DNA from 3 places in the Geobacillus sp. FSL K6-3411 genome. Region 2 is predicted to be linked to each of the others. Evidence: riboswitches for the same ligand, from Rfam matches in the RefSeq annotation. Region 2 holds a riboswitch; each other region holds the start of a gene.

Region 1 (10,227 bases), 610 kb from region 2:
TATTCCTTCGCGCGGATGCCGACTTGGATCTCCTAAGCCTTTATGGGCAAGCACCTTACTGGCGTTTATCGCCCCCGGTTCAAGAAGGTGTGACTATTCAAATCCCTATCCCCTCATGGAAATTCTCAAGGTGCTCTTCCATAAACTCCCTTCCCCCTTTCCGTGATATTTCATGTTGACTTGCTGCATACTAATGGCACATGATCGGAATTTAAGGAGGGCTGTCCATGCCAAACACAAGCGACAACGACAAAAAAGCACGCGACAACCAAGCGAAGCGCCATGAGAAAAACATGATGCGCGAAAAAAATCGCGAAGCCGGGAAATTCGCGTATTCGAAGAAGACGGATCATTTATAAGCAAAATGATAAAAGGCGGCCGAAACACCGCCTTTTTTCATATTTCTCCCCTCCCCCACTTTCCGCATGAAACTACATGCTGACCTCTTCCGGCTAAAAGATGCAACCTATCTTCTCCCTCCTTTGATTATGGTTGTCTTTCCTCCCACCTTTTTCTATAATGAAAGTACATCACACGCCCGGGAGGTTTATTATGGCGAAAGAAAGCTCATTTGATATCGTCTCGAAAGTTGATTTGGCCGAGGTGACCAACGCCATCAACATCGCCATGAAAGAAATTAAAACGCGCTATGATTTCAAAGGAAGCAAAAGCGACATTTCCCTAGAGAAAGATGAGCTCGTTCTCATCTCCGACGACGAGTTTAAGCTTGAACAGTTGAAGGACGTTCTGATTGGCAAGCTCATTAAGCGTGGGGTGGCGACGAAAAACATCCAATACGGCAAAATTGAGCCGGCCTCGGGTGGCACGGTACGCCAGCGCGCCAAGCTTGTCCAAGGGATCGACAAAGATAATGCGAAGAAGATCAATACGATCATTAAAAGCACCGGCTTAAAGGTAAAAAGCCAAGTGCAAGACGATCAAATTCGCGTCAGCGGCAAAAGCAAAGATGACTTGCAAAAGGTGATCGCCGCCATTCGCGAAGCGGATTTGCCGATTGATGTGCAGTTTGTGAATTATCGATAAGCGGATGAGGCAAACCTCCCATCCGCTTTTTGTTTTACAAGCAGAACGATAGGAATTTTGAAAGAGAAGCTAGCCGGCAAGTTCGCTTATGATATGGATTCTTATAGCAAGGGAAAAGAGCAGCTTATCTTGGAATTAGAGCAAAAACCGATCATATGATATCAGGGACTGAAGTAAGCAGGCGACCTCTACATTCCCGCCGCTGCTCTCCCGATAAGCACGCCAAGAACGATAATCACCAGCGCCACACCGACAATCGGCCCGACAAGGCGCATCGTTTCTCCTTCCGCGCTAGGGCGGCCGAGTGTTGAAGCGACGAGCGCGATTCGCGCTGGGGCGGCCATCGTCATATTCGAAGCAGCGACGTTTTGCGTGGTGGCGTACCAGATTTTCCAGTAGTGCGCAGACGTAGCAAAAAGGAGTTATTTTCTTTACTTGGATTATTATAGTGAATATGGTAAGGGAGAAATCATTAAATTAACTCTGATCAATTCTTCGGGTAGAAACGAGAGTGGTATTCATGAAAAAAATTTACGAATATATATCTATCGACGAAAAAAAAGAAGTAGTTGAAAAATTAAAAGCGGATTTAAAACAGTTAGAGCAAGAGATAAATCAAAATAAAGACTCCTTTTCAAAATTAGTATGCGAAATTTTGTATAGTACACGAGATAAATGGCATTTAGAAATTGAAGAGTTAGAAAATGAAATAAAAGCTAATAGTTAAACGGTTTAAAAAAGATCTTCAATGAATAAGGAATTTTTTCTCCCTTTTTCCCTGTTTTCTATTGTTTTTTCTGCTTGACAAAATAAAAAAACAGCTACCCGAAACACATTATATAGTATGTTTTTTAAAAAATCGTACTATATATTGCTTTTTTATGGTTGTATGGTAAGATAGAAGCTTACTGGGAAAAGGGATGGTCTGCTTTCTTTCAAACGCTGAACGAACTGCAAGCAACGGACTTGTTGCGGACGGTCACGATCCGCGTCAAACCCCATTCCGTCATCGAAGCAATTGAGCGGCAAATGTATTATTATTCGTATCATATCGGACAAATCGTCTATATCGCGAAACAGCTAAACGCCGATCACTGGAAGACACTGACGATCCCGAGAAAAAGAAAGCACTAACTTTTTCAACAAAAAGCGAGCGCGTGTCGAGTTTTTCTAGACACGCACTCGCTCATCCGGTGATTGTTTACTTTTGATGCATCTTAAACTCCAAAAACAGCTCATTGTAGTAGGCAAGCATGCGCTTTCCTAAGTTTTCATACACTTCCAAACGTCCGACCGAATCTAAATCCGGATAAAAACGCTGGTCGTTGGCGATGTCTTTCGGTAAATAGCGAAGCGCCGCTTTATTCGGCGTCGAATAGCCGACATACTCAGCGTTTTGTGCCGCATGTTTTGGATCAAGCATAAAATTGATAAACGCGTGCGCTCCCTCGATGTTTTTCGCCGTTTTTGGAATTACCATATTGTCAAACCATAAGTTGGATCCTTCTTCGGGCACGACATAATCGAGCTTGTCGTTTTCGGCAATGATTTCCGCCGCATCGCCCGACCAGACGACACCGATGGCCGCCTCTTCATTGACGAGAAGCAGCTTGATTTCGTCGCCAACAATGGCCTTCACATTCGGCATGAGCCGGTCGAGCTTTTGTTTTGCCTCTCGCAGATGATGCTTGTTCGTATCATTGAGCGAATAGCCGAGGCTGTTTAATGCCATCCCCATCACTTCACGCGCCCCATCGACAAGCAAAATTTGATTACGCAAGCTTGGATCCCATAAATCGTTCCAGTCGGTGATCGTTTTGCCGCCAAGCATCTCGCGGTTGTAGACAATGCCAACCGTCCCCCAAAAATACGGCACCGAATACCGGTTATGCGGATCAAACGACAAGTCGAGAAACCGCGGTTCGATATATTTCAAATTCGGCAGCTTGTTATGGTCAAGCGGCAAGAGCAAGTTTTCCTCAATCATTTTGCTGATGGCGTAATCGGACGGAACGGCAACATCAAACGTCGCGCCGCCTTGAGCAATTTTCGCCATCATCGCCTCGTTCGAATCGAACGTTTCGTAAATCACTTTCCAGCCGGTTTCTTTTTCAAACTTCCGGATAAGCGCAGGGTCGATGTAATCGCCCCAGTTGTACACACTGACCGTCTTGTCGCCTCCATATCCTTCCGCTTCGTTCAGCTGCTGGGTCATGAACATGAGGGCGAACGCGGCGATGAATATAGCAGCAAATCCTTGAACAAGCCGTTTCACCTACTTCCGCCCCCCTATCCCATACATTCTCCCGCCTTTTTGGCTGAGCACGTAATAGCCGACGACAAGCAACATCGTAAACAAAAACAGCAATGTCGACAGCGCATTGATTGATAAGGAAATGCCTTGGCGCGCCCGTGAATAAATTTCTACCGATAACGTCGAGAAGCCGTTTCCGGTGACAAAAAATGTCACGGCAAAATCATCAAGCGAATAGGTGAGCGCCATAAAAAATCCGGCCCATATGCTCGGCGTCAAAAACGGAAGTACAACGCCCGACAGCACTTGCCACGGCCCTGCTCCCAAATCGCGCGCCGCATCGATTAACGTCGGACTCATTTCCTCGAGTTTTGGCAACACCATCAATACGACAATTGGCACGCTAAAGGCGATATGGGACAACAGCACGGACGTAAACCCCAGCTTAATGCCAGCCAGCGTAAACAGCAATAAAAACGAAGCACCGATAATGACATCCGGACTGACAATCAGCACGTTGTTGAGGGCGAGAAGGGTATGTTTCGTCCGTTGCCGCTTGACATAATAAATGGCCAATGCCCCGATGACGCCCAAAATCGTCGCGACTGCCGCTGACAACAAAGCGACGACAATCGTATTGAGCACGATGATCAACAATCGATCATCTGACAATACCTCGCGATACCATTCCAACGTGAATGATTGAAAATCGTGCATTGTCCCGCCGCTGTTGAACGAATAATACATCAAGTACCCAATCGGCGTGTACATAATAGCAAACACAACCAGCAAATATAAGCGCCCCCACCGATGTGTACGTTTCATCGACTTCCCTCTTTCCTTCCGCTTCCTGTCAAGAAGACAATGATCGCCATCGCGATCATTAACACAACGGCAATCGTTGCCCCCATCCCCCAATCTTGGGTGACGAGAAAATGCTGTTCAATGGCGGTACCAAGCGTAATGACGCGATTGCCCGCAACAAGACGCGTAATCATAAACAACGACAACGCGGGGATAAACACCGCTTGGCAGCCGGCTTTCACCCCGCCAAGCGTCAGCGGGAAAACGACACGGCGAAACGTTGTCCACGCCGAAGCGCCCAAATCGCGGGCAGCATCAATCAAGGTCGGCGGCAATTCTTCTAACGCATTAAAAATTGGCAGCACCATAAACGGAATAAAAATATACACCGAGACGAACACAAAGCTGAAATCAGTAAACAACAGCTGCCGCGCTCCGATGCCGATCGCTTGCAAGAAGGCGTTGGCCAACCCGTACGTGCCGAACAATCCTAAAAACGCATATACTTTCAACAACAAATTCACCCACATCGGCAAAATGAGCAACAACAGCCATAGCTGTTTATGCTTTGTTTTTGTCAACCAATAGGCAGTTGGATAACCGATCAATAATGATACAAGGGTAATTAAAAATGCGTACCAGAATGAATAAGCCATCATTTTCAAATAAATGGGCGTCAGCACTTTTTCATAATTGGCTATCGTCCACTGCCCATCGATATCCAAAAACGATTCATACACTAAAAACACGATCGGTGCGATAACAAACAAAACAAGCCATACGACGTAGGGGATCAAATACCAGTTCCGCCATGCCCGTTCCATTCTACGTCTCCTTTCTCCCTCTCGACTTGCATGACATGAATCGCCTCTGGTTCAAACCGGAGACCGACCGTTTCCCCCACTTCTGCTCTTCTTGTCGAATGAACAAGCCATTCGTTGCCGTTTTCATCGTAGCCGCAAATTTCATAATGAACACCGCGAAAGAGCAGCGAATCGACACGAATGACGATCTGACCATCTTTCGGCGCCACAAGTTCCAAATCTTCCGGTCGGATGACAACGTCGACCGGTTCATTAGGCGCAAAACCATGATCAACACAAACGAAACGCTGTCCGGCAAACTCGACAAGAAAATCTTCGATCATGCGCCCCGATAAAATGTTCGATTCCCCAATAAAATCGGCGACAAACCGATTGACTGGTTCATCGTAAATCTCTTTTGGTGTACCGAACTGCTGGATTTTCCCTTTATTCAAAACGAATATATAATCCGACATAGCCAATGCTTCCTCTTGATCATGCGTGACGAACACAAACGTGATTCCCAATCGGCGCTGCAGCTCCCGCAACTCGTACTGCATTTCCGTGCGCAGCTTCAAATCCAAGGCCGATAGCGGCTCATCCAAAAGCAGCACTTCCGGCTCATTCACGATCGCCCGCGCAATCGCAACGCGCTGACGTTGGCCGCCGGACATTTCTTGAATGCGCCGGCGCTCATACCCTTCCAAGTTGACAAACCGGAGCGCTTCACTCACCTTTTGGCGAATGTCGGCTTCTTTCATCTTTTTTATGCGCAAGCCAAAGGCGACATTTTCAAATACGTCCAAATGCGGAAACAAAGCATAATCTTGAAACACTGTATTGACTTGCCGCTTGTTTGGTGGGACGTCATTCATCGGCTTCCCATGGAAATAAACGGTGCCATCAGTTGGCTCAATAAACCCGGCAATCAGCCGCAAAATCGTCGTCTTCCCGCATCCCGACGGCCCAAGTAATGTATAAAACTTTCCTCTCTCCATCTCAAAACTAACATCATCCAATACCGCTGTCCCATCATATTCTTTTGTCACATGGTCAAAGCGGATGATTTCTTGTCTGCTCACCTTTGCACCCCCTACCCTTTCCATTTCCATCATTCCTAATTAGAACATATGAATGACAAAAGGGCAATGGAAAAATCATGACGGGCATTAGTAAAAATCAATAAGGGAGAACAAAAGCAACAGAACCCCCCCCTCAACTTGGAATGACGGGCTTCCCATGGTTCATATCGCCTTGAAAGCTTTGCGATTTCAACTAGCAAACTCCTCATCCCACTCTTCACCGATATTCCCGCCTTGCCAAGCAGAAAGAAGATTGATTCCGATGCCTGCACATCAATAAAGTCAAACATGATACCCCTCAACGCTAAGGCGACTGCGACAGAGAGCAACAGAAAATGAACAACCACTCCTAAGTGCTTTCGCCGAAGGAAGACAACTGTCAAAATAGCATTCAACATGACGAGCGAAAAAACAAAGATTCAGCGATCCTGCACTTCTTCCATAGACAGATGTTCATACATGTTAGCAACACCTTTCATTACGATGATCCTCCTCCAAACTCCCCTTCCCTTCGCCTCATTTTTTTCAATTTTCCCTCTTTACTGTATTGAACAATTTCAGAAAATGCGCTAAATTATAGAGTAATAGTCAGAACATTGCCCAACAACTTCATACAAACATTCTTATCAAGAGAGGGGGAGGGACTGGCCCGGTGAACCCTCAGCAACCTGGCCGCGGCCAAGGTGCTAAATCCAGACAGGCGGAAGCCTGGAAGATAAGAAGAAGCGAATGACAAGTCTTCTTCTTAGAAGGCTTTTTTCTTTTTATTTACGGAGAAACGGGGGGATCGGAACGTGGGATTGCTTGATGAGTTAAAACAACGCGTGCTGATCGCTGACGGGGCGATGGGGACGCTTCTATATTCCCATGGTATTGACCGTTGTTTTGAAGAATTGAATCTATCAAAACCAGAAGAAATCGTCCATATTCACGAGGCATATATCGCGGCGGGCGCTGATGTCATCCAGACGAATACATACGGCGCCAACTATGTAAAACTCGCCCGCTACGGCCTTGAGGACGAGGTGCCGTCCATCAACCGGGCGGCGGTGCGGCTCGCCAAGCAAGCGGCGAACGGGCGGACGCACGTACTCGGAACAATCGGCGGACTGCGCACATTGAACAAAAGCGCTGTGCCGCTTGAGGAAGTGAAGCGGACGTTCCGCGAGCAGCTGTTTGTCTTGCTTGCTGAGGGCGTGGACGGCGTGCTGCTTGAGACGTATTACGATTTAGAAGAGTTAGAGACGGTGCTCACCATCGCCCGCAAAGAGACAACCTTACCGATCATCGCCCACGTATCGCTTCATGAAGTTGGCGTCTTGCAAGACGGCACGCCGCTCGCTGATGCCCTCGCACGCTTAGAAGCGCTTGGCGCCGATGTTGTCGGGCTGAACTGTCGGCTCGGGCCTTACCATATGCTTCAGTCGCTGGAAGAAGTACCGCTGCCAACGCGCGCCTTTTTATCGGCGTACCCGAACGCGAGCCTCCCCGACTACCGCGACGGTCGGCTCGTCTATGAGACAAATGCCGAATATTTCGAGGAAACGGCTAAAGCGTTTCGTGACCAAGGGGTGCGCTTAATCGGCGGGTGCTGCGGCACGACGCCAAAACATATTGAAGCGATGGCTCGGGCGCTTCAAGACCGGAAACCCGTGACGAAAAAAACGGTAAAACGGCGTGCCGTGTCAGTATCAGTGCAAGCCGACAACCCGTCGGCAGTAACGCCGCTTTCAGAATTAGCCCGCACGCGCCGCTCGGTGATCGTTGAGCTCGACCCGCCAAAACAATTAGGTATTGACAAGTTTCTCGTCGGAGCCAAAGCGCTCCATGATGCCGGCATTGATGCACTAACGCTCGCTGACAACTCGCTCGCCACGCCGCGCATCAGCAACGTCGCGGTCGGCTCAATCGTGAAAGAACAACTCGGCGTCCGTCCACTCATCCATATTACGTGCCGTGACCGCAACTTGATCGGCTTGCAGTCGCATTTAATGGGGTTGCATACGCTCGGCATTACCGATGTGCTCGCTATTACCGGCGACCCATCGAAAATCGGTGACTTTCCTGGAGCAACATCGGTGTATGATTTATCATCATTCGACTTAATCCGCTTAATCAGCCAGTTTAACGAAGGACTGTCGTACTCCGGCAAACCGCTCGGGCAAAAAACGAACTTCTCAATCGGCGCAGCGTTCAATCCGAACGTCCGCCATTTAGATAAAGCCGTTGAACGCATGGAGAAAAAAATTCAATGCGGCGCTCATTATTTCTTGACCCAACCTGTTTATTCAGAAGAGAAAATCGTTGAGGTGTACGAAGCGACGAAGCATCTTCACACACCGATCTACATCGGCATTATGCCGCTTGTGAGCGCGCGCAACGCCGACTTTTTGCATCATGAAGTGCCGGGCATTACGCTTTCCGATGAGATTCGCGCCCGCATGGCGGCGTGCGGCAACGACCCAGTCGAGGCAACGCGCGAAGGAATTGCCATCGCCAAAGCGCTTATTGACGCTGCATTCGACTTGTTTAACGGCATTTATTTAATTACGCCGTTTTTGCGTTATGACATGACGGTTGAGCTCATCCGCTACATTCACGAAAAAGAAGCGGCCGCCAAAGAAAGGAAGGTTGTTCATGGCTAACATCACCTTAGAACAGCAACTACAGCGAAAAATTCTTGTCATCGACGGCGCCATGGGGACGATGATCCAAAGCGCCAACCTATCAGCATCTGATTTTGGCGGCGAGGCGTACGAAGGGTGCAACGAATATTTGACCCTCACCGCCCCGCATGTCATCCGCCATATTCATGAAGCGTACTTGGAAGCTGGCGCCGACATAATCGAAACGAACACGTTCGGGGCGACACGCATCGTGCTTGACGAATACGGCCTTGGGCATTTAGCGCTCGAACTGAACATCGAGGCCGCGAAACTGGCGAAACAAGCGGCCGAATTGTTCTCGACGCCGGACTGGCCGCGTTTTGTCGCCGGCTCGATGGGACCGACGACAAAGACGTTATCAGTGACGGGCGGAGCGACGTTTGACGAACTTGTTACCGCCTATGAAGAACAGGCACGCGGACTATTGTTAGGCGGTGTCGACCTTCTACTTTTGGAAACGTGCCAAGATACACTGAACGTCAAAGCGGGATTCATCGGCATTTCCAAAGCGTTTGAAGCCGTCGGCCGCCGCGTACCGCTTATGATTTCTGGAACGATTGAACCGATGGGCACGACGCTTGCCGGGCAGGCGATCGATTCGTTTTTCATCTCCATCCGCCATATGAATCCGATCGCTGTCGGCTTAAACTGCGCGACCGGTCCGGAATTTATGACCGACCATTTGCGCACGCTCGCCACGCTCGCCGACACAGCGGTCAGCTGCTATCCAAATGCTGGTCTGCCGGACGAAGAAGGGCATTACCATGAAACGCCGGACATGTTGGCAGAGAAAATTCGCCGTTTTGCTGAAAAAGGCTGGATCAACATTGTCGGCGGTTGTTGCGGCACGACACCGGACCATATTCGCGCCATTGCCGAAGCGGTGCGCGATCTTCCGCCGCGAGTCATCCCGTCTTCGTTTGACATACACGCTGTCTCCGGCATCGAGGCGCTCATGTACGATGAAACGATGCGCCCGCTCTTTGTCGGCGAACGGACGAACGTCATCGGCTCGCGCAAATTTAAGCGTCTCATCGCCGAAGGCAAGTACGAAGAGGCGGCAGAAATCGCCCGCGCCCAAGTAAAAAACGGTGCTCATGTCATCGACATTTGCCTTGCCGACCCAGACCGCGACGAACGGTACGATATGGAACAATTCGTCCGCCACGTGATCAAAAAAGTGAAAGTGCCGCTTGTCATCGACTCGACCGATGAGCGCGTCATCGAGTGCGCTCTCACCTATTCGCAAGGGAAAGCGATCATCAACTCGATCAACCTCGAAGACGGCGAAGAGCGGTTTGCGAAAATCGCACCGCTGCTTCACCAATACGGCGCTGCCGTTGTCGTCGGGACGATCGATGAACAAGGGATGGCCATCACCGCCGAACGAAAGCTTGAGATCGCCTTGCGCTCGTATGACTTGCTCGTGAACCGCTACGGCGTTCCGGCGCAAGACATCATTTTCGACCCGCTTGTTTTTCCAGTCGGCACCGGTGATGAGCAGTACATCGGTGCAGCAAAAGAAACGATCGAAGGCATCCGTCTCATTAAAGAGCGGCTGCCTGACTGTTTAA
Region 2 (10,227 bases):
GGGCGGCGTTGATTGTGGCGGCGGCGAGCGCCTCAGCCGGGGTCATGCGCATATGCAAACAGGCAAGGCTCATGACAAGCGGCAGTGAAACGGTCGGCGATGAACCAGGATTGCAGTCAGTCGCTAGGGCGACAGGAACGCCGTTGTCGATCAAGCGGCGGGCGTCAGCGGCCTGGGTCATTAAGAAAAATGCCGTACCTGGCAAAAGAACGCCGATCACGCCGCGCTCCGCCATGCGGCGGAGGCCTTCATCAGACGCACGGAGCAAGTGGTCGGCCGAAATCGCCCCAACCTCAGCAGCCAGTTCGGCACCGCCGTACGGTTCGATTTCATCGGCGTGGATTTTCGGCGTCAAGCCGTGCGCCTTGCCCGCTTCGAGGATGCGGCGCGCCTCATCAGGGGTAAATACACCACGCTCACAGAAAACATCGTTGAACTCGGCCAAGCCTCGACGACTAACCTCAGGAATCATTGCTTCCATGATCAAGCGGATGTATCCATCCCGATCGTCCTTCCACTCCGGCGGGACGGCATGAGCACCAAGAAAAGTGGAAACGACATCAACCGGGTGGGTGTCATGAAGCCTCTTGGCAACTTCGAGCTGCTTGATTTCGCCTTCAAAGCTTAAACCGTAGCCGCTTTTCGCCTCAACGGTTGTGACACCATGAAGCAAAAACAGATCCAGCCGCCGCTTGCTTTCCTCATACAGCATTTCTTCCGACGCCTCGCGTGTCGCTTTTGTCGTCGCATGAATGCCGCCGCCAGCGTTCATGATCTCCATATACGTCGCCCCACGGAGACGCATCGTCCATTCATGTTCACGGCTGCCGGCGTACACGAGATGAGTGTGGGGGTCGATGAGTCCGGGAGTGACCGTTTTGCCGCGGGCGTCGATCACATCCGCCTCACCGATCCGATCGGCAAATCGGTGAGCCAGTTCATCGTCCGGACCAACGGCAATGATCACCCCCCGCTCGATCCAGACGCTTCCGTTTTCAATGATTTGAAGGTCGTTCATCTTTTCTCTGACAAGCGGAGCCGCGGAGCTTCCCGCCAGCGTGACGAGTTGGCGAGCGCGGCGGATAAAGAGTGGGCGCATCTTATCTCCCCTTTTCTACTTCAGCATTGGCATATCAATACCTTTTTCTTTCGCCGTGCGAATGGCGAGCTCATACCCCGCATCAGCGTGGCGGACGACACCAAGTCCCGGATCGGTCGTCAACACACGCGCCAACCGTTCTTCCGCCTCTTTCGTGCCATCGGCGACAATAACCATGCCAGCATGAAGCGAATAGCCCATACCGACGCCACCGCCATGGTGAACCGACACCCAGCTCGCACCGCCGACCGCATTCAATAACGCGTTTAAAATCGGCCAGTCGGCAATGGCGTCACTTCCATCTTTCATTCCTTCCGTTTCTCGGTTCGGCGAGGCGACAGATCCCGAATCTAAATGATCGCGTCCGATGACGATCGGCGCCTTCAATTCGCCGCGAGCGACCATGTCGTTAATGATTTTCCCGAACTTCGCCCGTTCGCCGTAGCCGAGCCAGCAAATGCGCGCCGGCAGCCCTTGAAACTTGATTTGTTTTTGCGCCATGCGAATCCAATGGCAAAGGCGTTCATTATCGCTGAATTCGCGCAAAATGACTTCATCCGTCTTATAAATGTCTTCCGGGTCGCCGGAGAGCGCCACCCAACGGAACGGGCCTTTTCCTTCGCAAAAGAGCGGGCGGATGTAAGCTGGCACAAACCCCGGGAAGGAGAAGGCATCCTCGACTCCTTCGTCTTTCGCCACTTGACGAATGTTGTTACCGTAATCAAACGTCACTGCCCCTTGTTTTTGCATCACAAGCATCGCCCTTACGTGCTCAGCGATCGATTGTTTGGCACGAGCAACATACTGCTTCGGATCGCGCACCCGCAGCTCGGCGGCTTCCTCGAGTGTCAAACGAGCAGGAATATAGCCATTTAACGGATCATGAGCGGACGTTTGATCGGTCAAAACGTCAGGAATAAAGCCTATGTCAACGAGCTGCGGCAGCACTTCGGCCGCATTGCCGACAAGACCGATCGACAGCGCTTTTTTCTCTTCTTTCGCTTGTTTTGCCATTTGAAGCGCGACGTCTAGGCTGTCAGTCATCGTGTCAAGATATTTCGTGTCAAGACGGCGCTGGATGCGAGCCGGGTCGACTTCGATAGCAATACAGACGCCGCCGTTCATCGTCACTGCCAACGGCTGCGCCCCACCCATGCCGCCAAGGCCAGCCGTGACCGTGATCGTTCCCGCCAGTGTGCCGCCAAAGTGCTGGCGCGCCACTTCGGCGAACGTTTCGTACGTCCCTTGAACGATGCCTTGGCTTCCGATGTAAATCCAGCTGCCGGCCGTCATTTGCCCGTACATGATCAATCCTTTTTTGTCGAGTTCATGGAAATGGTCCCACGTCGCCCATGCCGGCACGAGGTTAGAGTTGGCGATGAGCACGCGCGGCGCGTTCGGATGGGTGCGAAACACCGCGACCGGCTTCCCCGATTGAATGAGCAATGTCTCATCGTTTTCTAAACGAAGAAGAGTGTCCACAATCGCCTCATAACATTCCCAGTTGCGCGCCGCTTTACCGATGCCGCCGTAGACGATCAATTCATCCGGCCGCTCGGCGACATCCGGATGCAAGTTGTTGTTTAACATGCGGAGCGCTGCTTCCTGAATCCACCCTTTCGCTTGCCGCGTTGTTCCTGAAAGCGCTTGAACCGTCCGTTTGTTTCCCATCGTCATCCCCCTCTTTTTCCTCTTTGCTTTTTATTATGAAGGAAGCCAAGAGGAGGGAGATAGATGCTCTTCTTTTAAAGTTGATCCGTTTTTTTAGAAATTTCATATTTCTTTATACCACATCCGTCCATTTCTTTTGATATATGTTCATTTCTTTCGAAAAACTGTCTACTGCGGTGATGACCGATGGAGCCGTTGTTCATCACGGTAGGCGGTCGGCGTCCGGTTCAGTTCGGCTTTAAAGACGCGCGTCAAATAATGAGCTGTCCGAAACCCAGTCTGTTCGGCGATTTCTTTCACAGACAAGTCGGTTTGTCGAAGCAACCGCTTTGCCTCCTCGAGTCGCCGTTTCGTCAGCCATTGGCGAAACGTCACACCGCGCTTTGTCGACAACAAATGGCTGAAATACGCAGGGCTGCGTCCGGCTGCTGCCGCGGTCCGCTCCAGCGTGAGCGACGGATCGCGAAAATGCGTTTCCATATAGCGAAGCCCCCGTTCGATGGCGTCGACACGCGCACCTTCCTCAGCCCTCCTCGCTTCGTGGAGCAGCCGGTATAAAAACAAAATCAATTCTTGGACGATACGATACAGCACAGGATTGTACAAAATGTCTTGAAATAGACGCATGTACTCACATTCCATCGTGCCGTGGTCAAGACGGTATGTTTTCATGAATCGCCGGATTTGCGCCAAGATACTCGTCAGCCGCGTGCGTACCATCTCTGGGCTCGGAAACGGCGGCGTCCAATGGGAAAATTCATTCTGCAACCATCGTTTGACCGCCTCGTGGTCAAACTGCTCAAGCATTTCAACCCATTGTCGTTGCTCTTCCGGCGTCAAAAACGGATCCAACTCACGCCACTGTTCATATTCAGGCGCTGGAGCAATCACTTGCTGGTAGCCGATAAAAAATGTCGTCTCGAGCAGCCGGCGGGCAGCTTGATAGCGCATACGCACCGATTGCTGACCATCCGGTGGCATGATGACCACCGCCAACGGTTCATGATGTTCCTCCTCCCAATCGCGCATCATCTTCCATGCTTCTTCCTTTCCATTGCCCGGCAGCTCGGGAAAAAGGCACACCGCCATATGAGTCAACGGTAATACGCGCGCACGCCGGCGAAACGGATAGCTCGTTAAAAAGCGAACCACCTCAGCAGATAGGGAAGGCTGTTCCGCTTGCACCAGCCATACATGGAAGGAGACATCAGCAAAGTCCTCGTAAAATAACGGGCGATAATCGTCAAAATGGGCATCAAGACGGGGGCGTTCACCGCCAGCGGAAAGCGAAGCCGCCGTTCTCAACGCTTGTTTCAGTTTGGCGGGCTCAAGCGGCTTCACAAGCAAATCGACGCATTGTAAATCGATGGCTTGTTTTGCCCGCGCGAATGTCGCCTCGGCGGTCACCGCAATCACCCGCTGGCAAAACAAACGGATGCAAGACGTCGCTTTCCCCCATTGTTCATACGGAATCATATCTAATTCGACATACAATAGCTCCGGCGCCTCCCGCTCTAGAAGCGCCCTCATCTCCTCCACCGTGGCCGCCGTGTACACTTGCTCAATCGGCAGTGAATACGCAGACACAAGCCAGCGGATCGCCTCCCGTTCGTTGTGATCCCGTTCGGCAATGACCAATTTCATCTTCTCACCGCCTCGGTTGCAAACGTCGAAAATGAAGAAGCGCTTCCATGCAGAAGGCGGCGGCTAACGCCACTGTTTTTCCGCCTTCATCAACGAGCGGATTGACTTCGCAAAGATCCACACTGATTGTTTTTGGGTGGGAAACGATTCGGCGAATGAGCGCACGTGCCAATGATGGAGAGAGTCCAAACGGCGACGGCGCGCTCACTCCTGGCGCTGCAGCCGCACTGATCGCGTCCATGCAAATGGTCAATATTATGCTGTCATGCCTCAAGGCAAATTGTTCAATTCGTTCATAAGCCGCCTCGATCGCTCCCGCCGTTAGCTGTTCTTCGAGTATGTATTCGCATCCGTACCTCTCCGCGTCCGCAAACAGCGCTGCCGTGTTCCCAAGCCGCTGAATCCCTAAGCAGCAATACCCCACCTGTTTATCTTCATCTAATATTTGTCGAAACATCGTCCCTGACGTCGGCCCGTTGTCGTACGGACGCAAATCGAAATGAGCGTCAATATTGATGATGCCCAATCGAGCGTTCGGCCCAAGCGCTGCACGGACGCCCAAGTAATGGCCATACGCCGTCTCATGGCCGCCGCCGATCACCACCGGCGCCACCCCGCTCTGCAACAGGCGGGCGATGGCTTTTCCGAGTTCGGCCTGGCTTTGTTCGAGACGTCCGTCAGCACAAACGATATCGCCTGCATCGTAGATCGACGCTCCTGATGGAAGATGCCATGGCAACCGCGCCAACGCTGCTTTCACGGCGGCTGGCGCCTCTTTCGCTCCTTGGCGTCCTTGATTGTGGCGCACTCCTTCGTCGCACACAAATCCAATAAAAGCCGCTGCTTGTTCCAACGGCGTTAATGGCCCCGATAAATCTAATAGGCGAATGCGCTGATGGAGACGAAACGCCCGTTCATCGCTCACACTGTCCACCCGCCCCGTCCAGCAGCTCGCCTCTGGTGGTTGGTACATCCACTCTTCCTCCTTTCGGTTTTCCTCGATTGGACTTTTTCGCTTTCTCTTTTCCATTCTCCTTCCTCCCAACGAGAAAAGAGGAAATCGTCGCTGTTTGGCGAATACAACCACCATGATTCATAACAGAAAGGGTGTTAGAGATGAAGCAATTGACGAACTTGCACGAGGTGATCACTGGTCAAAGCGCGCCGCCGCCATGCGACGTAACACTTGGCGTTCACTTGACGGAAGCTCGGGACGGCTATGCGAAAGGTGTATGGACGGTAAGCGAATCATTGCTTAACGGCAATGGGGTGATCATGGGCGGATTTGTCGGAGCGGCGGCAGACATTATGATGGCTTATGCGGTGACGACCTTGCTTCGCGATGATCAACTCCATGCGTCAATCAACTTGCAAACGACATTTCATCGTCCGATGGAAGCCGGAGAAGCAGAAATCGAGGCACAAGTGGAAAAATTCGGCCGGACTATCGCCTATGTGACCGCCACCGTACGGCAAAACGGCAAAGAGGTAGCAAGCGCTACGTCATCGGTGCTGATTATGGACAAACGATGAAAGAACAATGTCTACTAAACGTTCTTGGACGCTAGAAGGTTGATAATATACAACAACGTGATTTCTCCAATAGAGAAACTAAACGCGAAAGCAACATTGCCGTCCTTAGTCGAACTCCAGCTGCAAAGCGCCGAAGAAAGCGCTGTCAAAAAACGGCGGCTCTCCGGCGCTTTTCGCTGTCTGTTAAGGACGGACAAATGTTTTTGGCATGACGACAGCTACGACTTGTCCGCGGGCACACAATTCGCCGTTCGCAAACACTTCGGCGTCGACTTGCCATTTTTTCGGATGAATTTCCGTCACCGTGCCGATGGCCACAAGCGGCACACCGTGCGGCGTCGGTTTGAGAAAATCGACATGCAGTGAAGCGGTGACAAAGCGCGGCGGCGCTTCCCCACTGCCCGGCTCATGGCCATTTTTCCGGTGCAACGCAAGCGCTGCTGAGCCGGTGCCGTGGCAGTCGATCAGCGAGGCGATCAGTCCACCGTACACAAATCCAGGGATGGCCGTATGTTCTGGGCGCGGAGTGTATACGGTTACCGTCTTGTCTCCCTGCCATCCAGTGCGGAAATGGTGGCCATGTTCATTCAGTCGGCCACAGCCATAGCACCAAGCAAATTCATCCGGATAGTCATCTTGAATGGCGTGAACGATCGTTTCTTCCACTAAATCTCCTCCCCTCTTTTTCTAGTATATCATCGGATCGAAAAGACCACGACCCCCAAAGAGCTCTTTTTACATCAACGTCCCTTTCCGTCCACACCGCCCTTCGTTTAATAACCCGAACGCGCGTTGCAAACAAGGAGTTGACCCCTCACCGGGAATCGTTCCTGATTCAGCCCAACTCCCCCCTGTATAAAACAAAGCTGATAAACTCATGCCACCGATCGGCATGCGGTCGAGACAAGAAAATGGAAGGGCGTTAGCCATGCCCTAACGCCCAAAGATCGATGGCAACAGGCGGCCCAGACGATGAGGATTCTTGCTTTCTTTCGGCTCGTCATCTCTTCCTCGGACAAACGGAACCACCAACCGACACGAGCCTCTCTTTCTTTTGCTCAATGCCTTGCCTTATGCGAAGTGATGTCATTTCCCTTCAGCGGGCAAATTTGTGTTGTATCCTTTCAATCAGCTCGCCGATAACCGACTCGTCAAGTTGTAAAAACGTTCATTTCGGCGTCTCAGGCGTCTCGTTTGTATGTATCTTAACCGTTCCAGACCGACGGCGTTTTGATAACATGCTTTTGGTGCTGCGATACTTGGATGATGGCATATGCCCATTTTTTTGCGGTCATTCGTTGTTCTTCTTTAGGACTCAATGGAAAACACTGCTCGCAAATACGGTGTCATTCGCGTAGGCAAAATTTCTTTTTTTCCTAGCTCCATCCATATATAGCGGTCAAGGGCATACGGATCTTCCGCTTTCCATTCATCCACCTCAGCGTTCGTTAGCAAGATAGAAAATATCGTTCCTTGTGCTTCCCCATACAAATGGACATACCCGTCCTCACGGTCGACATGCACGACCGCCTGTGAATCAAACTGAATGAGTTCCGCCCGCACGCAACGCATAACGTGAACCGCAAACGCCGCAGCCGGCAAATGTGCCGCCATGCAAGCGCGGATCGAAAATCGTTCCGCCATTGTTTCTTCCTCACCTCCCATCCATCAAAAAACCCCTTTCGCCTCGGAATGATGCGAAAAGGGGTGGAACCGTTCTTATCATCCAAAGCGAACTCGCTTTGCGGGTTTTAGCACCTTGCCAGCGGCAGGTTGCTGTGGGGTCATCAAGCCCGTTCTCTCGCCCACTCTTGATAAGACATATGCAATTTACTCTTATATTACCATGGGGAAACAAAAGTGCAAACTTTTTGTTTCTTCTGCCTATTTTAGTTACTTTGAGGCGCTGGCTGCTTGATGTTGCAACGCAAGCGAGATGATAGGTTGTTTTGGTTTTTGCCAGCTGTTGCTTTTTTATGGTTGTTGAATATTTAGCACATAGTTTTATAAAATAAGATAGCGGTTGTCTTTCTCTTTTCCAGACGGGTTGCGAACAAGTAAAGGCTTGTCAGGGCGTGCGCTGACATCCCTGCCCTTCGCTACCATCAGCTTTGCTCCTGTTTTGAACCACCAAAAAACGGACACCCTCAGCCAAGGGTATCCGTTTTCTTCCCGTTATTTAAACATCATCGCCGCCCGCACTGCTTTTTTCCAGCCTTCATAGAGTGCCGTTCGCTTATCGTCAGTCATCTGCGGCTCAAAGCGGCGCTCAAGCTGCCACTGGGCAGCAATATCTTCACGACTGCCCCAATAGCCGACCGCCAGCCCAGCTAAGTACGCCGCTCCAAGCGCGGTCGTCTCGCTAATCATCGGCCGCTCGACCGGCACAGCGAGCAAATCGCTTTGAAACTGCATGAGCAAGTTGTTTTTCACCGCTCCTCCGTCGACGCGCAATGTCGTCAGCGGCAAGCCGGCATCCGCTTCCATAGCGGCGAGCACGTCCCTTGTCTGGTAGGCGAGCGATTCCAATGTCGCACGGATGAAATGTTCTTTCGTCGTGCCACGTGTGAGGCCAAACACCGCTCCACGCACCTCGCTGTCCCAATACGGCGTGCCGAGACCGACGAACGCCGGGACAACGTACACCCCGTCCGTTGACTCGACTTTTTCGGCGTACGTTTCGCTGTCAGCCGCCGTTTTGATCATCCGCAAGCCGTCGCGCAGCCATTGAATGGCCGAACCGGCGACGAAGATGCTGCCTTCAAGCGCATATTCGACTTTGCCATCGATGCCCCAAGCAATTGTTGTCAACAGCCCGTGTTTTGACTGCACCGCTTTTTCTCCGGTGTTCATGAGCATAAAGCAGCCGGTGCCGTATGTATTCTTCGCCATCCCTTCAGCAAAGCACGCCTGTCCGAACAAGGCTGCCTGCTGGTCACCCGCCGCCCCAGCGATCGGCACTTCCACGCCGAAGAAATGATGCGGAACGGTTTTCGCATATACTTCCGAGGACGGCCGCACCTCAGGGAGCATCGCCTTTGGCACGTTTAAAATTGCAAGCAACTCATCGTCCCATTCAAGCGTATGAATGTTAAACATCAATGTACGCGACGCATTCGAGTAATCAGTCACATGAGCGCGGCCGCCGGACAGCTTCCAAATAAGCCACGTGTCGATCGTGCCAAACAGCAGCTCGCCGCGCTCCGCCCGTTCACGCGCTCCGTCGACATGATCTAAAATCCATTTCACTTTCGTTCCCGAAAAATAAGCGTCAATGAGCAGCCCCGTTTTTTCGCGAAACAGCGGATCATACCCTTTCGCTTTCAACTCGTCGCAAATATCAGCCGTTTGCCGCGATTGCCAAACGATGGCGTTGTAAATCGGATTGCCGCTCTCTTTTTCCCAGACAACGGTCGTTTCCCGCTGGTTCGTAATGCCGATCGCCGCCACTTGTTCCGGCTTCACTTGCGCCTCAGACAAGACACTGGCAATGACCGCAAGCACCGAGCCCCAAATTTCGTTCGCATTATGCTCAACCCAGCCGGGCTGTGGGAAATATTGCGTAAATTCTTTTTGCGCCATATGAACAATTTCTCCACCACGGTTGAACAAAATGGCGCGCGAGCTTGTTGTGCCTTGGTCAATCGCTAAAATATATTGATCTGTCATGAACATTCTCCTCTCCTACTTGATTTTTTCAGCTCAATGACACCGCCGCAAACACCGGGCCTCCTATCAAACTGAACGGCGATCCGCTACCGCCGAGCCCGCCCCTTTTCCTTTCATCATGCCAGCTCCAGCCAGCACCGCCGCCGCGGCAATGAGCACGCCCCATAGCGCCGCACTTGTCTTTCCTAAAAACAACGCTTTATATACTAGACTGCCAAGCGCACCGCCAAGCAGCGGCCCGATAATCGGCACCCAGGCGTACGACCAATTTGATGGTCCTTTTCCCGGGATCGGCAACAAAAAGTGGGCGAGGCGCGGTCCGAAATCACGTGCCGGGTTGATGGCATACCCGGTCGTACCGCCGAGCGACAAGCCGATGGCGATAATGAGAAAGCCGACAATAAACGGGTTGAGGCCATCGGCGAATCGGTTGGCACCAATGGCTAAAATCCCTAGGACGAGCACAAACGTACCGATCATTTCGCTCAGCAAGTTAGCAGACACATTCGGCACGGCCGGACTAGTAGCAAATACACCGAGCTTAATACTAGGATCATCTGTTTCTTTCCAATGCGGCCAATAGTGGAGATAAACAACAGCCGCCCCAATCA
Region 3 (10,227 bases), 510 kb from region 2:
GGTAAATGTGTTGGGACAGATGCGGATTTTTTGCTGACGCACACTAGAGAACGAAATGAAGGGGAGATGACGAATGAAAGAGAAACAAAGGGCAATAAATACAGAGAAAAAAGGAATGGATGAACGGCTGGTTGAACAGATCGCCGAACTGGAGCGTCGATTGAAAGAGGTGGAAGCAGAAAATATTGTCTTGCGGGAATTGGCCTACCAAAGTGAGCAGCGTTACGAACAAATCAAACAGCTCATGAAAGAAAACAACGAGCTGCGCCGTCAACTGCAACAACTGCCACAGTCGGAAGAGACGAGCGATGTCTACGAGGAAGAGCAGCCGGACAGTTGGTTTTTCCATACACTAAGGCACGAAAACGCGATCGTCCCCATCCAGAGCGAGACAAAGAAAAATGAAAAATGAGAAGCACCCTTGACTTATAGGGCCATACAATAACAGTAGTTATACATTTTTTTCTATACGGGGGGATGAAGCCATGAGGAAACCAACTTCTCCGAAACGGAAGGCAGTGGTACTTTCCTCGGCAACCCAGCCTGTGCGTCGTCCACGGGGCTGCGGCTGCGGCCGGCCGATCGCAAAGAAATAGCAAACGGCCGTGAGAGACGCCTATACCCTGCTTCCCTTCATTGCATAGTCTAACAGTGCAACTAGGCGAAAGGAAGGGGGGATGGGCATGTCGGATCGAAAAAAAGCAAAAGTCATCCAGGTTGATAAGTTGATCATTCACGCCGATGATGTGGTGATTGTGCCACGTAGACGCATTCGTGATCCATGGTTGTTCCCGCATCGTGTTGATGATGAAATCGAAGCCATCGAAGATGTGCGGGATGAAAAAGGGCGCGATGAAGAGAAACATGGTCGGGACGAAGGGGAATGGAGACCGTTCTCATGGATTTAGTGATGAGATAAATGGGGGATATGAACGGTGGAGCGTTTTAAAAATTACGGTCTTTGGATTGCGATCGGGTCGTTTGCTGTGCTGATGCTTGAGACGTTTGGCATTGATATCGACCTTGGTAAATACGAGCAGCTGTATCAAGCGCTGTTAAGCATTTTAGTGATGGCCGGCATTTTAAACAATCCATCGCTCGGCCGCGGCTATTCTGACAAAATCGACAAAAAGTCATAAACGGTAGGGGGCGCCTGCAGTCAACGGCGCCCTTTTTGTGTCCGAAAAGGTGGAACGTGAGGCGGAATGTTTTACAGCAAATTACAATTATAATTTGACACCGAAAAGCCACTATAAATATTGTCAACCCCAACTTCTATACATGGTGAGGAGGACATAAATCATGACGGTTGCTACACAAGTAAAACAAACATTAGCTGGATTAAAAGCCGCCCAAGCGAGCTTCGAGACGTTCGCGTTGCAAACGGAAAACCAAAATGCAAAACAGCTTTACCAGCAAGCTGCTCAGCAAACGCAAGCGGTCATCGATTTAGTTAACACGCGCGTGCAGGAAATTCAAAACGAAGAGCCACAATATAAACAGCAGTAACTTTTTGTCGGGGCAGATGTTGTGGTTCGGGCGGAAAGGTTGGCAGTACGCCAACCTTTCCCCAAATTGACGGAAATACATAAAAAGAATGGATTGATGGCGATGAAACAATGGTGGTTGGTCGTGATGGCCGCTCTCATGGTAGCCAGCGGCTGTGCGAAAGAGGAAACAGAACAAAAACAATCGTTGCAAGGGACGAATTTGATGCGGGCTCAAACATCCGGGACAGCAAAAGGAACTAAGCTTGACCAAGGGCCGGCCGAGCGGGCCGCCGACTATTTACGTAGACGTGAGGATATCCGGGATGTCGTGGTGGTCAACAGCGGAGACCGGCTGCTTGTCGCATACCAAATTCCCCATATGCAGCGATGGAACCGAAAGAAGATTGAAAAAGACGTTGAAGGTCGATTGCGCGATATGTTTCCCGGTTACAAGGTGATTTCCTCGAGTGATTTGAAAATCTTTTGGAAAACGCAGCAATTAAAAACAAAGATGAGTAACAAGAGCTTGGATCATCGAGAGGTCAACCGGGAAATCGGACGCATTGAAAAGCTGAGCAAAGAGCAGACATAAGAGGTGTCATTATGGCGAATGAAAAGAGGAAAAACTTAACTCCAGTTCAACAAGAGTATCACTTATTTGAAAAGGAACGGGAAACAAAGCGCCCGATCGTCCGCAACTGTGCCCGTGCTTTTCTCGTTGGCGGGATTATTTGTACGATCGGACAGGCGATCTCTTATTTTTATATGTATTTCTTTGACTTCACTGAGCAGACGGCAGGGAACCCGACCGTAGCGACAATGGTTTTTTTGTCAATGATTTTAACCGGGCTTGGCGTTTATGACCGGATCGCTCAATTCGCGGGAGCGGGGAGTGCTGTGCCCGTAACGGGGTTTGGCAACGCCGTTATTTCCGCGGCGATTGAACATCGAACAGAAGGATTTGTGCTCGGCGTCGGTTCTAACATGTTCAAACTCGCCGGTTCGGTCATTTTGTTCGGCACGTTTGCCGCGTTTGTCATCGCCCTCATCAAAACGATTGCCATACAATGGGGGGGATTGTAATGCTGAAAGGGCATCGCACATGGGTATTTGCGAACAAGCCAGTCATTGTTGCGACTGCTGCAGTTGGTGGACCGTTTGAAGCAAACGGCCGTCTCGCTGACGATTTCGACTTTCTTCATGAAGATTTATGGCTTGGCGAGGACTCGTATGAAAAAGCGCACCGCGTCTTGTTCGAGGAAGCGGCATTTCAAGCGATGGAAAAAGCCGGTTTGGAGAAGGAAAAGGTGCAATTTCTCATCGCTGGCGACTTAATTAACCAAATGACGCCGACAAGTTTTGCCGCTCGGACGCTCGGTGCACCATATCTCGGCGTTTTCGGCGCTTGTTCCACGTCAATGGAAGGGCTGGCGCTCAGCGCTTTTATTACAAATTATGGTGGGGCAGATTATATATTGACCGGGGCATCAAGCCACAACACCGCCGTCGAAAAACAGTTCCGCTATCCGACGGAATACGGCGGACAAAAACCACCGACGGCGCAGTGGACTGTCACTGGCGCGGGGGTGGCCATCGTCAGTCCAAAAGGGGATGGACCGCGTGTAACGGCGGCGACGATCGGCCGTGTCGTCGATATGGGAATGACGGATCCGTTTAATATGGGCGGTGCGATGGCACCAGCAGCGGTCGATACGATTGAGGCACATTTGCGCGATATGCAAATTGACGCATCCCACTATGACTTGATTGTCACTGGCGACTTAGGGAGAATTGGGCGTCAAGTTTCCCTTGATTTGCTGCGTCAGCACGGCATCGATATCGATGAGGAACGCTATCAAGATTGTGGGCTGCTCATTTACCGCGACGGGCAGCCGGTGCTGTCCGGGGCAAGTGGGGCAGCTTGTTCCGCTGTCGTCATTTACGGCCACTTGCTCAAGCGGATGCGACGCGGCGAGCTGAAGCGCATTTTAGCTGTAGCGACAGGGGCATTATTGTCGCCATTGTCGTTCCAACAAAATGAAACGATTCCTTGCATCGCCCATGCGGTAGCAATTGAGTATAGAGGTGAGGCGTAGCGTGTTGACCATGTTTTTTTGGGCGTTTGTCGTCGGTGGGGTGATTTGCGTTATTGGCCAAATTTTGATGGATGTTTTTAAATTAACCCCCGCCCATACATTAACAATTCTTGTTGTCACCGGGGCGATTTTAGACGGACTTGGTTTGTACGAACCGCTTATCGATTTCGCCGGTGCCGGGGCAACGATTCCGATCACGAGCTTTGGAAACTCGCTCGTCCACGGGGCGATGCAAGAAGCAGAAAAGCATGGAATTGTTGGCGTGTTGACTGGCATGTTTGAAGTGACAAGTGCCGGCATCTCTGCCGCCATCGTCTTCGGATTTATCGGGGCGCTTTTGTTCCGCCCGAAAGGATAGGAGGAGCGTTCATGACGGTTGCTTCGCAAGTGAAACAAACGTTAGCGAGCTTAAAAGGCATTCATGCCGGACTGCAGCAATTGGCGCTCACATCGCAGGATGAAACAGCGCAACGGACGTTTCATGAGGCGATGCTCACCACCGAGGAGATCATCGCCAAGCTGAAAAAACGGATCAGCCGACTTGAGTTCGAGGAGCCGCAATATCATGGAAAGTAAGGAGCATGATCCATGCCTGTATGGTTAGAAGTCGCCATTCGTTCCTTTTGTATTTTGATCGGACTGTTTATCATTACTCGCATTCTTGGCAAAAAGCCGTTGGCAAAGCTGTCATTTTTCGAATATATTGTCGGCATTACCGTGGGGGATATTGCCGGAACAATGTCTGTCGATTTGGAAATTTCTCTTCAGGAAGGAATTACAAGTATTTTAATTTGGTCGCTCATTCCGGTGTTGGCCGCCCGCATTTCGTTGCGCAACAAAAAGTTCCGCGATTTTGTCGAGGGCAACTCGACGGTTTTGATCAAAAACGGCAAAATTTTAGAGGAAAACTTAAAGCGGGAGAAATACACAGCTGACGAGTTGCTTGAGCAGTTGCGTAAAAAAGATGTGTTCCGTGTCGCCGATGTCGAGTTTGCAATACTGGAGCCGAACGGTGATTTGAACATCTTGTTGAAGCGGGAAAAGCAGCCGCTTACGGTTGGTGATGTATTTCCGAACCCGCCGCAGGAAAAAGAGCCACAAACCGTCATTATGGATGGAGTGATTTTGGACGAGCCACTCTCTACGTTGGGACTTGGCCGCGGTTGGCTGAAGGAGCAACTTGATAAGCAAGGAGTAGCAGTCGAAAATGTCTTCCTCGCCCAAGTCGATTCATATGGACAGTTAACGATTGATTTGTACGATGACAAAATCCAAGTGGCCGAACCGCAGGAGAAAAAGTTGTTGTTGGCTGCAATGAAAAAAGTACAAGCTGATTTCGAGTTATATGCGTTGCAAACCGATTCGAAAGAGGCAAAAGCGCTGTACGAAACAAATGCGGTGAAAATGACGGAGCTCATCCAAAAAGTCGAGCCACTGTTGCGAAATTAATATTGAGGAGGATCAGATCATGGAGAATAAACGGACAAAAACAACGGATGAGGAAATTCAAATTCAGCTTAAAGCAGATGGCCGCCCTGAACGAGCGCGAACGACCGACGAAGAAATTTCGATTCAATTTATGTTCGATGGTGGCAGGCTGACCCACCAACCGAAAGATTACGAAGAGATCGAATATTAAGTGTTGTGTGATCGAGAAAGGTGTCCCAAATGTACGGGACACCTTTCTCATTGCTGCGTATACGCCAAAACAATGGCCCGAAAATGGTTGCAGCGCCTTGTTTTTCATGATGCAGGAAAGGGCGATCAAGCGGGCAATGATTGCAAAAAGGCGCGCACCTCTTCGGGGGTTTTCGCGTTGGCGCTATGCAGATGGGCGATTTTTTCCCCGTTTTGGAACACAAGCAAGCTCGGGATGCCGAGCACTTGATATTTCTCGCCAAGCTCCGGGAATTGGTCGCGGTTAATCTCAAACCAATCATATTGATCGTAATCACGAATGATGTCATCGATGAACATGTTCAAGCGTACACAATCAGGGCACCAAGTGGTGTAAAATTTGATGACAGCTGGTTTGCTGCCAGAAATAGCCGCTGTGAACTGATCGTTCGTTTCAATGGCTTTCATGCGTGTTCCCTCCATTTCATGTTGTCATCCTTTACTTTACCATATGGTGCGGTAAAAAAGAACAGGAACGCCTTCACATTCGGCCCCCCGTCTTGCATACAACAGAAAGAAAGGGGGGAAAGGTGTGAGCAAAGAGCTGGAAAAGGCGCTGGAAGCATGGGTGGCATCAAGGAAAGAAGGACACGAACAATTCATCCGTCTGTTTGAACAGTGGGGGAACGATTTCAATAAACAGCTGCAAGAAATCGAAAAACTAAACAATGGGTTTTTACAAAGCGTACAAGGCAACCTAAATTACATTGAACAATGGTTTGCGAAAAAGGAAAAGGAGTTTGCTATGCTGTTCCGCTTATTTGGATGACAAAATGGCGCGTGCGCCCATACGCTACCTCGAGCCGATGAATACAATACAGTAAACGAAGAAGGAGGTGCACGAGGATGGGCTTCTGCGGCTATGGAGGCTACGGTTATGGTGGCTACGGCTATGGCGGCTATGGCTATGGCGGTGGCTTTGTGTTGATTGTCGTCTTGTTCATCTTGTTGATCATTGTCGGCGCTGCATTTGTCGGCTAATGGAAAAAACGAATCCGATACGGGTCGTTTCGGTGCTGCGGAGCGGCTCGTATTTTTCTTTCCTCATTTGATGCACCTTCTTGTAGAGGCATCATACGATATACAGGGAGAAGGAGGCGGGAAGATGGATCAGCAATTTTTTAAAAACATTGAAAAGAAAACAGGCGTCAATATGAAAGATATTTTTGAGCTTGCCAACTCGCTGCAAAACGCCAATTTCAGCGATGAAAAAACAGTGCGCCAAGTAGTGAAGCGGGTTGCTCAAATCGCTAATCGGAGAGTGCCGAAAGAACTTGAAGACCAAATCGTCAAAACGATCGTCCATAGCGGCAAACAAATTGACTTTAATACGATCGCCAATATGCTGAACAATAAAAAATAAGCAAAAGGGAGCTGTGCAGATGCAAGCTCCCTTATTATTCAAGCGATTTCACCATTGTGACGTGCGGAATGCCGGCGTCCATAAACACGTCGGATATCACCTCATAGCCGAGTTTTTTGTAAAACGGTTCGGCGTGAGTTTGGGCGTTCAGCTTCACTTTTTTCGCCCCTTTTGTTTTCGCGAGCTGTTCAATGGCCGCCATCACCATTTGTCCAACGCCGCGGCCGCGGTAGGACGGCAAAACGCAAATGCGCTCAATTTTGCCAACCCCTTCGTCGATGAAGCGCAGTCGGCCGGCCGCGACCGGTTTTTCGCCATCATATAAAACAAGATGGGACGATTCTTGCTCGAACGCATCGATTTCGTCCTCTTCCGGCACGTCTTGTTCCTCGATAAATACGAGCCGGCGGACGTGCAAAGCGTCCTCGTACAAGGAGCGATCTTTTGTTGTTCCAATGGCGATGTTCATTATACCGTTTCCTTTCCTCCAACGACAAATGTGTCATACACGGTCCATGATCCGTTTTCGAGCTGGTAAAGGAGATGGAAGCGGTCGATCGTCTCTTCAAAATGTACGTGTTGCAGCTTCACTTGGCTGTAGACATCGGCGTATTCCGCCCCCGGTAAATCACGGCCGATCGTAATGTGCGGCACGAATGCAAATTCTGGCTTGCCGGCGAACAGGCCACTGTGCAGCTGTTCATGGAGGTGCTTAAGCACGTCGTTTTGCTCCACTTTCAAATAAATGATGTTGCTCGTCGGGTAAAACGAGCTGAATTTTGTCACTTTGATGGGGATTGGAGGAGTTTCCGCTGCGATACGGTGCAATTCTTTCGTCATCTCTTTCAATTGCCCCTCATTCGCTTCAAACGGATATTTTAACGTGATGTGCGGCGGAATAAGAGCGTAATGGCTGTCATACCGTTTTCGGTAAGAGTTGGCAAAATCTTGAATGCATTTTGATGGAAATAATACAATGCCGTACTTCATCCCGATTTCCCTCCTTAGATGGTTGTTTTTCTATTGTTTACAGCGACAAAATAGCGGATACAGCTCTCGGTAAGTCAGGCTGCCAATACGTCCACGCATGACCGCCGGCAAACTCATGGTACGTATAGGCGAATTGTTTTTCCATAAACAAGTCTCGCGCCATCCGATTTGGTGTAATAAAGTCGCGCACATGGCCGTCCGTTGTTTTCACGGCTGTTTCTTCCGTGCCGACGGAATGGTAAATCGAAAGAAGTGACGGATCACGGAATGCGCGGATACGCGCCAGCACTGAGTCATCGATATAAGGGGACTGCATGGCGATGTTTCCAAATGTATGCGGATACAACAATCCAGCTAGCAACGAGATCGTTCCACCGAGCGAATCGCCGATCAGCGCCCGGCCTTTGCCCATTTGATAGGTCGGTAGCTCATGGTCCAAAAACGGAACGAGTTCATGAGCTAAAAAACGAATGTACGCTTCGTGTTTTTGCCCCGCTGGGTGATATTTCTCGTAGCGGTCGTTCACATTCCGATATGGGATGCCGACGACGATCGTCCGGTCGATCGTTCCTTCCTCCATGAGCGTTTCGATGACGCGTTTCACTTTTCCATACATAAAATAATCTTTGCCGTCTTGAGCGATTAGTAAAGAATATTTGTGAAGCGGAGAAAAATTGCTTGGCAAATAAACAAGTAGTTCGATTTTCTCTTGAAGTTCTCCGCTGTAAAGCGCATAATCACGCATTATTCCTGCTGCGATTGCCATGACCATCCTCCATGAAAACGGTAAGTTCACCTGTTATTGTAACATATTTGGGCGAAAAGATGTTAATGAAGGGCTCGAATTTTTCATCAATTTGCCGAACATTGCCAATGTCAAAAAAAAAATGACTTGCAAAAACGGCCGGAATGCGTTACATTTTTTTATAAATTAACAAAATTGAATATACGTCCTATTCTTATCAAGAGAAGCGGAGGGAACTGGCCCTGTGAAGCTTCAGCAACCAGCCGGAAATCGGCCAGGTGCTAAATCCAGCGAATTGAGTATTCAATTCGGCAGATAAGAAGAAGCGTGACCATGGATATGGAAAAGTCTTCTTCTTAGAAGACTTTTTTTATTTTCTTTTTTTGGGTGATTGATCCGCTGACTTGTGAGTCGATCCGAAAACGAGGTGCTTGGCTGCCGAGACAAGCAGCGGTACGCTTCAGACACCCTATCCGTCGGAAGGGAATTTTTCGGCAGAAGGAGAGAGATGAGATGAAGAAACTGGAGACATTGTTGGCACAAATTGGCAATCGGAGCGAAACGGTGACGGGGACGGTCAACCCGCCGGTTTATTTTTCCACCGCCTACCGCCATGCCGGCATTGGAGAGTCCACCGGGTTTGACTACATCCGCACCGGCAATCCGACGCGCAAAATCGTCGAAGAGGCGATCGCGAGGCTTGAAGGTGGTGACCAAGGCTATGCGTTCAGTTCCGGCATGGCCGCCATTCAGACAGTGCTCGCCTTGTTTGAGAGCGGAGACGAGTTTCTCGTATCGGCCGACCTTTACGGCGGCACGTACCGACTGTTTGAGCGCGGCTGGCGTAAATACGGCCTCGGATTTCATTACGTTGATTTTGCTGATTTGGATGCCGTGGAAGAAAAAATCACGGAACGGACGAAAGCGATCTTTTTGGAAACTCCAACAAACCCGCTTATGCATGAGACCGATATCCGCGCCGTCTCAGAGCTCGCTAGGCGGTATGGGCTTTTACTGATCGTTGACAACACGTTTTATACGCCAGTGCTTCAACGCCCGATCGAACAAGGGGCTGATATTGTCATCCATAGCGCCACGAAATATTTAGGCGGCCATAACGACGTCTTAGCTGGTCTAGTTGTTGCTAAGGGCGAAGAGCTCTGTCAGCGCTTGGCGGAGTACCATAACGCCATCGGCGCCGTTTTGTCGCCGTTTGATTCATGGCTGTTGATTCGCGGGATGAAAACGTTGGCGCTGCGGATGCGCCAGCATGAAGAAAACGCCAAGCGCATCTGCTCCTTTTTGCGTGAACACGAAGAGGTCACTGATGTGCTATACCCGGGAAGAGGGGGAATGTTGTCGTTCCGGATTGCCGATGAAAAATGGGTGAACGGTTTTTTGCGATGTTTGCGTCTCATTACGTTCGCGGAAAGCCTAGGCGGGGTCGAAAGCTTTATCACGTATCCGGCGACGCAGACGCACGCTGATATTCCGGAAGAAATCCGCATCCAAAACGGTGTTTGCAACCGTCTGCTCCGTTTCTCGGTCGGTATCGAGCATGCCGACGATTTGATCGCTGATTTAGCGCAGGCATTGAAAAACATGAAAGAGGTGTGAGCGATGGAACGGGAATGGTCGTTTTCGACGAAATTGCTCCATAACAAATGGAAAGTCGATCGACATACAGGGGCGGTGAGCGTGCCGATCCAGCATGCATCCACGTTCCATCAGTTCGATTTCGACTCATTCGGCAAATACGACTACAGCCGCTCCGGCAATCCGACGCGCGAGGCGCTTGAAGAAACGATTGCCGCATTGGAAGGCGGTGTGCGCGGGTTTGCATTTGCTTCTGGCATGGCTGCCATT

Evidence for each region. Region 2 has a riboswitch for S-adenosylmethionine ahead of NSQ22_RS07085 (hypothetical protein). Riboswitches for the same ligand answer to the same signal wherever they lie in the genome.
Region 1: it holds a riboswitch for S-adenosylmethionine, as region 2 does, so the genes downstream of both, NSQ22_RS03925 (bifunctional homocysteine S-methyltransferase/methylenetetrahydrofolate reductase) here and NSQ22_RS07085 (hypothetical protein) in region 2, are expected to answer to the same signal.
Region 3: it holds a riboswitch for S-adenosylmethionine, as region 2 does, so the genes downstream of both, NSQ22_RS04565 (methionine biosynthesis PLP-dependent protein) here and NSQ22_RS07085 (hypothetical protein) in region 2, are expected to answer to the same signal.

The regions. Positions count from the first base shown of each region.
Region 1 is NZ_CP150187.1:772,802-783,028, reverse strand. Features, by position in the region: gene NSQ22_RS03970 (DUF3941 domain-containing protein) at 228-359, shown strand; gene NSQ22_RS03965 (YajQ family cyclic di-GMP-binding protein) at 553-1,044, shown strand; gene NSQ22_RS03960 (hypothetical protein) at 1,233-1,388, opposite strand; gene NSQ22_RS03955 (hypothetical protein) at 1,565-1,771, shown strand; partial or broken gene NSQ22_RS03950 (DUF1572 family protein) at 1,939-2,178, shown strand; gene NSQ22_RS03945 (ABC transporter substrate-binding protein) at 2,246-3,319, opposite strand; gene NSQ22_RS03940 (ABC transporter permease) at 3,320-4,123, opposite strand; gene NSQ22_RS03935 (ABC transporter permease) at 4,120-4,926, opposite strand; gene NSQ22_RS03930 (ABC transporter ATP-binding protein) at 4,896-5,987, opposite strand; SAM riboswitch class I at 6,608-6,709, shown strand; gene NSQ22_RS03925 (bifunctional homocysteine S-methyltransferase/methylenetetrahydrofolate reductase) at 6,782-8,632, shown strand; gene metH (methionine synthase) at 8,625-10,227, shown strand, end outside.
Region 2 is NZ_CP150187.1:1,387,267-1,397,493, reverse strand. Features, by position in the region: gene hutI (imidazolonepropionase) at 1-1,099, opposite strand, end outside; gene hutU (urocanate hydratase) at 1,115-2,770, opposite strand; gene NSQ22_RS07110 (helix-turn-helix domain-containing protein) at 2,939-4,414, opposite strand; gene hutG (formimidoylglutamase) at 4,419-5,387, opposite strand; gene NSQ22_RS07100 (PaaI family thioesterase) at 5,531-5,947, shown strand; gene NSQ22_RS07095 (PaaI family thioesterase) at 6,131-6,613, opposite strand; gene NSQ22_RS07090 (hypothetical protein) at 6,683-6,877, opposite strand; gene NSQ22_RS07085 (hypothetical protein) at 7,256-7,591, opposite strand; SAM riboswitch class I at 7,664-7,768, opposite strand; gene glpK (glycerol kinase GlpK) at 8,123-9,616, opposite strand; gene NSQ22_RS07075 (MIP/aquaporin family protein) at 9,683-10,227, opposite strand, start outside.
Region 3 is NZ_CP150187.1:881,865-892,091, forward strand. Features, by position in the region: gene NSQ22_RS04475 (spore coat protein) at 74-412, shown strand; gene NSQ22_RS04480 (hypothetical protein) at 684-908, shown strand; gene NSQ22_RS04485 (hypothetical protein) at 936-1,139, shown strand; gene NSQ22_RS04490 (DUF1657 domain-containing protein) at 1,303-1,509, shown strand; gene NSQ22_RS04495 (YhcN/YlaJ family sporulation lipoprotein) at 1,606-2,082, shown strand; gene spoVAC (stage V sporulation protein AC) at 2,094-2,573, shown strand; gene spoVAD (stage V sporulation protein AD) at 2,573-3,586, shown strand; gene spoVAE (stage V sporulation protein AE) at 3,588-3,944, shown strand; gene NSQ22_RS04515 (DUF1657 domain-containing protein) at 3,956-4,162, shown strand; gene NSQ22_RS04520 (DUF421 domain-containing protein) at 4,175-5,035, shown strand; gene NSQ22_RS04525 (hypothetical protein) at 5,055-5,225, shown strand; gene NSQ22_RS04530 (thioredoxin family protein) at 5,351-5,671, opposite strand; gene NSQ22_RS04535 (hypothetical protein) at 5,796-6,032, shown strand; gene NSQ22_RS04540 (YjcZ family sporulation protein) at 6,110-6,244, shown strand; gene NSQ22_RS04545 (stage VI sporulation protein F) at 6,369-6,626, shown strand; gene NSQ22_RS04550 (GNAT family N-acetyltransferase) at 6,661-7,095, opposite strand; gene NSQ22_RS04555 (YjcG family protein) at 7,095-7,616, opposite strand; gene NSQ22_RS04560 (alpha/beta hydrolase-fold protein) at 7,654-8,382, opposite strand; SAM riboswitch class I at 8,573-8,683, shown strand; gene NSQ22_RS04565 (methionine biosynthesis PLP-dependent protein) at 8,875-9,978, shown strand; gene metC (cystathionine beta-lyase) at 9,982-10,227, shown strand, end outside.